Regions from separate parts of the Nesterenkonia rhizosphaerae genome, predicted to be linked through region 2. Evidence: predicted binding sites of a transcription regulator. Region 2 holds the regulator's gene; the other holds the start of a gene.

Region 1 (3,404 bases), on a different contig from region 2:
TCCCAGGCATGCTTTGCGGGTGTGCATATCTGCCACCACCTCAAGCTGGGTCAGCCCGCGGTGTGCGGCCTCGCGCTCCACGAGAACCTCGGGGATCACTCCGATGACTTCGCCTCCGGCCTCCAAGGCGGCATCGGCGATCTGGCCCATGAGCCCGACCTTGCCGCCGCCGTAGACCACGCCGACTCCGGCCTCGGCCAATGCGGCCCCGAGTGTGCGCACTTCCTGTTGGTAGGTCAGGTCATGTCCAGAGGCGCTGCCGGTAAAAATCGAGAGCCGGTTCAGTTCAGTCACAGCCTCCATCCTATGGCGGGAATCCCGCGCTGAGGAGGCCGATTTCCCTCCCCGGCCATTTCCCTGCTACCATTTTTTAGTCGCTTTCCTCCGTAGCTCAATGGCAGAGCACCCGACTGTTAATCGGGTGGTTGTTGGTTCGAGTCCAACCGGGGGAGCTCATAATGTGAAAGGTCCTCACCATGTGGTGGGGACCTTTTGCTTTCCCGGCTAGACTGTCCGGCTGTGACTGCCTCTGCCGATATCGCCCGCCTCATCATCTCCTGCCCCGACCAGCACGGCATCGTCGCTGCTGTATCTCAGACCATTGCGGAGCTGGGGGGCAACATCATCTCCTTGGACCAGTACTCCACCGGTGTGGAGGGTGGTCAGTTCTTCCAGCGCACGGTGTTCCACCTGCCCGGCTTTGCCGCCGCGAGGCCCGAGGTGGAGGCTGCCATTGAAGCCAAGCTCGCCGGACGGTTCAGCATGGACTGGCAGCTGACCGACGCCGCCCGGCCCAAGCGGGTGGCAATCTTTGCCTCCAAGACCGATCACTGTCTGCTGGACCTGCTGTGGCGTCACCGGCGCGGCGAGCTGCCGGTGGATATCGCCATGGTGATCTCCAACCACGCGGACCTGGCCGACGACGTGCGCACATTCGGCATCCCGTACTTCCATGTCCCGGTGGATAAGCACAACAAGGCCGCTGCCGAAGCAAAACACTTGGAGCTTCTGCAGGGGAATGTGGACCTGATAGTCCTGGCTCGATACATGCAGATTCTCTCCCCGGAGTTCCTGGAGCAGGTCGGGGCGCCCATCATCAATATTCACCACAGCTTCCTGCCCGCCTTCATCGGCGCTGGGCCCTACCAGAAGGCCAAGGATCGCGGTGTGAAGCTTATCGGTGCCACTGCTCACTACGTGACGGAGGATCTGGATGAGGGGCCGATTATTGAGCAGGATGTCATCCGGGTGTCCCATGCCGACGACGTCGCCCAGCTCACCCGCTACGGAGCCGATGTGGAGCGAGCGGTGCTCTCTCGTGCGGTGAAATGGCACTGCGAAGATCGGGTGATACGGCACGGCAACACCACGATCGTTTTCTGACCCCATGAACGAGGGCCGCCCGAACTGGGCGGCCCTCGCCTGTCACCAAGGCATTAGACGGCTGCTGCGTTACGCGGCGATCTGCTGCTTCTCGTCCGTGGCGACTTCAACCTGGTCCTTGCTTCCCGGGTGCTCGGAGCGTATGCCCGCGGTGATGCTGATCTTGCGAGGCTTTTCCTCCGCGTACACCCCTGTGACCCGAACGCTGAGAACGCCGTCGGTGTAATCAGCAGAGATCGACTCCTCAGCGACCTCTCCGGGCAGGGTGACAGTGCGGGAGAAACGCCCATAGCGGATCTCTCGCAGGCCTTCGGCGTCATTGCGGCTGCGACGCTCACCGGAGATGGTGAGGGTGCGGCCGCTGAGCTCCACAGAGAGGTCCTGTTCGGGATCCACGCCCGGGAGGTCTACGGCCAGTACCAGGTCCTCATCCTCGCGATGGGCGTCTACAGCCGGTACGAATCCAGCATTTCGCTGGACGTCCTGGCTCAGCGGGCTGCGCATTGAGCGCATCATGTCATCAAAGATCGAGAACGGGTCCAGGCGCGTCAGGTTGGTGGTCATCATCAGCAATCAGCTCCTTCAGCTCATCGGAACTCACTACCGACAACGTTGCCGTTGCGGGGTACCGCATGTTTACGGTGCCATCTATCTCAACAGAGCCGCGCCACAGCATATTCCAAAACTTGAGTGAATCCCGCTCAACTTATGGCGCACGGCGGAAGAGGCCAACGATTGCGTCACAGCAATGTTCGCTAGTGTGCGGCTTCGAGGTAAGGTATACCTTCCTGTAGGCTGGGGGCATGTCCGCTGAAGTCGCCGCTGCTCCCGCCCGCCCTCGTAAACCTCGTGTGCAGACTCTCATGGAGGTGGTCCGCACCGAGCAGTTGACACCGCATATGGTGCGCGTGGTCTTTGGTGGAGCGGGATTCGAGCAGCTGGAGTTCAAGGACGCCACGGACCACTACATCAAACTGCTTTTTGCCGATCCGCAGCTTCAGCTGCAGCGTCCCTACGACCTCGATGTGCTACGCGAGCAGCTGCCTCAGGAGCAGATGCCTGTGACCCGCACCTATACCGTCCGGCACATCGACCGGGAGAACCAGCAGCTCTGGGTGGACTTTGTGATTCACGGTGATGAAGGCCTGGCCGGCCCCTGGGCGGCACAGGCTAAACCGGGGGATCTGATGAGCTTCTTCGGGCCCGGTTGCGGGTACGGCCCGCGTCCTGAGGCCCAGTGGCATCTGCTGGCAGGTGATGAGGCGGCGCTTCCAGCAGTGGCCGCGGCCTTAGAGGCCATGCCCGAGACTGCCCAGGGCGTGGCCCTTCTCGAAGTTCGCGACGCCGCCGAGCAGCTCCCGATCAGCGCACCTGTTGGCATCGACGTCATCTGGTTGTACCGCGGTGCAGACTTCAGCCCTGAGACAACATTGCTCGCCAGCGCGATAGCGCGGCTGGAGATCCCCGCCGGTGATGTGCAGGTCTTCATCCATGGTGAACGCGAGCAGATGAAGCAGGTGCGACGCCTTCTGGTGCAGGAGCGCGGACTCGAGCGCCGGGGCATGTCACTCTCGGCCTACTGGGCTCATGGGCGAGTCGAGGATCAGTTCCAGGCGGAGAAGCGCACGCCTATCGGCCAGATCGACGCTGAGTAGTTCCGATCGGCACTGAGTAGTCCCGCGGGCGAGGAGACCTCGCCACTGCGGGTCGGTTAGTTCCCGGAGACCGCTGCGGAGGTGCCGACCACCATCGCCACCACGACAAAGCCTACGAGGACCAGGACGGTTAATGCCGCGCAGATCCCGCCGTACTTCGCGTAGCCGGCGAGCCGATGATCTTTGCGGTCCCGCATGGTTCCCGAAAGCAGCAGGAACAGGTCGATGATGGTCCATGCGCCCACCACGCCCAGCAGTGCCAGTCCAGGAGTGACGGCTTCCAGCACGAGCAGAACAGCGCCGCCGCAGCACATCAGTGTTTTCAGCATCGCGGTGGGGAGAAAACCCAGATAGTAGCGCTGGGCA
Region 2 (3,404 bases):
TCCACCGCTGCCGCCCAGCTGATCGAGGAAGACTACGTGGTCTCCCCCATCGCCAACTACTTCTTCGCTGCTGCCTCCGCGGTAGTACTGGCTACGGTGGTGACTCTGGTGACGGAGCTCCTGCTGGTGAAGATGACCGAGCGGATGCGCAAAGAAGAGGACGCCGCTGGGGGCGCGGCCACTGCTGTACTCGCTGCAGGTCGGCCGGCGCAGCTTGCCGATGCGCAGGACTCGGTGCACAAGACCGGGACCGCTACTGGCGGAACCGCCGAAGGCACCGCTGGCGAGGGCGCGGAGCAACAAGCGCCGACCAGCGAGGAGGAGCTGCTGAGCTATTCCGCGCAGGAGGTGCGCGCCCTACTGTGGAGCGGACTGGCACTGGCAGTTTTCCTTGCGCTGTACTTCACGTTGTTGTTCCTGCCTGCTTCGCCGCTGTCCGGCGAGGGAGGGGCCCTTGAATCCCCCTTGCTCACCGATGTTGCTGTGCCCATCGCACTGGCGTTCCTCGTAGTCGGCCTGACCTACGGCATCGTCGCGGGCAGCATTACCCGCGCCCGAGATGTGCCAGAGCTGATGGCCCGATCCATCAAGGAGCTTTCCGGAGTAGTGGTGATCTTCTTTGCCGCGGCCCAGTTCATTGCCTACTTCAACTGGTCAAATATCGGCACAGTCTTAGCGATCAACGGAGCAGAAACCCTGGAACGCTGGGATCTGCCAGTCTTTGTGCTCTTCGGCGGAGTGGTCCTGCTGGTGGCGCTGTTCAACTTCTTCATCACCTCAGGCTCAGCCCAGTACACGCTGATGGCACCGGTGTTGGTCCCGATGCTCATGCTGATTGGGGTCAGCCCCGAGGTCACTCAGATGCTCTACCGGATGGGAGATTCCCCTACCAACATCATCTCCCCCATGAGTCCGTACTTCGCCCTGGCGCTGGGATATCTCCAGCGTTATTACCCGAAAGCCGGTGTGGGAACCCTGCTCTCGCTGACGCTGCCCATTTCAGTGGCGCTGCTGGTGTCCTGGTTCCTGTTCTTCATGCTTTGGTACGCCATCGGTTTGCCACTGGGCCCGGGAGTGCCGATTCGCTAGAGCATCGTCTAGGGACAGCGGCTACCGGTCCTGCCAGAGGACAATCTCTCTGGTGGCAGGCCGGGGCCGCTGTCCGCGGCTGAGACTGACCACATCGCCGTGGGGGCCAACCGCGAAGATCCTGGCCTGCCCAGGATTGCGCTGTGCCTGGCGCAGCTGCTGACGCAACTGACCGACCGTGTCCTCCAGTTCATCCACGCGGTTCTGCAACTGCAAGATGCGTCGGATTCCCTCCAGGGAGACGCCCTCCTGCGAGAGCTGCTGAATCTGTCGCAGCTGCTCAATGTCATAGGGAGAGTAACGCCGGTGCTTGCCGCCCTGGCGACGAGGAGTCACCAAGCCCATTCGGTCGTACTGACGCAGCGTCTGAGGGTGCATATCGGCTAGCTCTGCTGCCACGGAGATGACGAACAGGGGGGCGTGGCGGTTCTCCGCATCGACCATTCGCGGATCCTCCGCGAACTCTGCGATATTCGCTCGCACCGTGTACCGCATGACCATCGTTCACCTCCTGTGCTTGCTGTCTTCAGCCCCAGGTGCCTCCCGGCAATGGGACTGGAAGACCACTGGGCCTAGCCGACTTGTCCTTTACAACGCAGCCTTGGTCTCTAAATCTTCCCGAGGGCCGGTGCCTGCGGTGGCCTCCGCATAGGCCTTCACCGCGGCCAGAGCATCATCATTGAGCTCCTTGGGTACATGAACGTCGACGACGACCAGCATGTCACCCTGACTGTTCTTGCGGCGGATCCCGTGGCCCTTCAACCGCAGCACTCGCCCAGAGCTGGTTCCCGCGGGCACTTTGATGCGGACTTTCTCGCCGTGCACAGTAGGAACTTCCACAGTGGCTCCGAGGGCGGCTTCATCGAAGGTCACCGGCAAGTGGATGCGGATATTGTCTCCGTCGCGCTCAAAGAACGGGTGCGACTGGATGGAGACCTCCACGAGCAGATCACCGGTGCCACCGGGACCCTGCTGGCCCTTGCCCTTCACGCGGACCTTCTGTCCTTCTTTAATACCCGGGGGGATGCGCACGTCAATGACATTGCCATTGGCCTCGCGCAGCCCCACCGTGGTGCCGCGAACGGCGCCTTTGAAGGAGATCGTCGTTTTGGCGGTACGGTCAGCGCCCTTGGGCGAGCCGCCGAAACGGGAACCGAATCGGTCTCCTACGCCGCCGAAGAGATCCGAGAAATCCGGCCCCCCGCCGAAACGGCCGCCACCGGTGCCAGGTGCCCCTGAGAAACGATCTCCGAAGAGGCCGCCAAAGATATCCTCGAATCCGGCGGTGCCAGAGCCCGGGGCACCCGCGGAGAAGCGGGCGCCCGAGCCCATGGCACGGATCGCGTCATACTGCTGACGCTGTTCGGGATCGGAGAGCACCGAATGTGCCTCGGAGATGTCCTTGAAGCGCTGTTCGGCCGCCTCGTCACCCGGGTTCTTATCCGGGTGGTACTGACGCGCCAATTTGCGGTAGGACTTCTTGATCTCCTCGGCGGTGGCCTCCTTGGAGACGCCGAGAATCGCGTAGAAGTCCTTCTCTACCCAGTCCTGTGAAGCCATAGCGTCTCCCGCCTCCCTTCTACTTACTGCTGAGCTCCGCTGGAGACGATCACCTGTGCTGCACGCAGCAGGCGGTCGCCGTAGCGGTAGCCCGAACGGACGACGACGGCGATGTGGTCCGCCTCCACCTCGTCATGGGGCTGCTGCATGATGGCCTCATGCTCAGTGGGATCAAAGGCCTGACCCACCGCACCCACGGTTTCCAGACCCTGCGCGGTCAGCGCAGATTCCAGTCGGGCAGCAATATGCGCGAAGGGACCATCCTCGAGGTCACCGGCCTGACGGGCAGCGGCGATGTCATCGAGTACCGGCATCAGTTCGGCGATCAGCTGACCCTTGGTGCGGTCCTTCTCCAAGGCCCGGTCACGCTCCACGCGGCGCCGGTAGTTGACGTATTCGGCCTGCACTCGGCGCAGATCGTTCTCCAGCTCCGCTTCCCGGTCGTAACCCTGGGCAGCGAGCTCCTCCTCGGCAGCCTCGATACGTGACTCCGGTTCGGTTTCACCGCCGCCGATCGCTTCATCAAGAGGCACCTCGCGCAGCTCAGGCTCTTCGCTCAGTTCAGGATCCTCACCCGGCAGCGGCTCGTGGAGATCGCCTTCTTCTCCAGCCGGAGCCGCGTGGGCCTGCTGGACCTCGATGGACTCCTCGGGGGCATCTGCCAGTATCCGCTCGGCTTCTGCCAGCGGGTCTGCAGCAGGATCGGTGCCTGCGGCTTCACGGTCTTCGGCGGTGGCCTCGCCGGTAGCTTTGTC

What was found. Region 2 encodes HspR, which represses chaperone genes until heat shock. Its sites were predicted from a motif close to AAGTTGAGTCNNNNNGACTCAACTT; they were not measured.
Region 1: ABEA23_RS00445 (Hsp20/alpha crystallin family protein) is a predicted target of HspR. The motif match lies at 2,067-2,091, and genes of this name have one in related genera.

The regions. Positions count from the first base shown of each region.
Region 1 covers NZ_BAABLW010000001.1:94,599-98,002, reverse strand. The annotation lists gene ABEA23_RS00460 (LOG family protein) at 1-294, opposite strand, end outside; tRNA gene ABEA23_RS00455 (tRNA-Asn) at 381-452, shown strand; gene purU (formyltetrahydrofolate deformylase) at 520-1,383, shown strand; gene ABEA23_RS00445 (Hsp20/alpha crystallin family protein) at 1,453-1,950, opposite strand; gene ABEA23_RS00440 (siderophore-interacting protein) at 2,187-3,038, shown strand; gene ABEA23_RS00435 (NINE protein) at 3,095-3,404, opposite strand, start outside.
Region 2 covers NZ_BAABLW010000007.1:500,255-503,658, reverse strand. The annotation lists gene ABEA23_RS08005 (AbgT family transporter) at 1-1,089, shown strand, start outside; gene ABEA23_RS08000 (heat shock protein transcriptional repressor HspR) at 1,111-1,533, opposite strand; gene ABEA23_RS07995 (DnaJ C-terminal domain-containing protein) at 1,678-2,649, opposite strand; gene ABEA23_RS07990 (nucleotide exchange factor GrpE) at 2,673-3,404, opposite strand, start outside.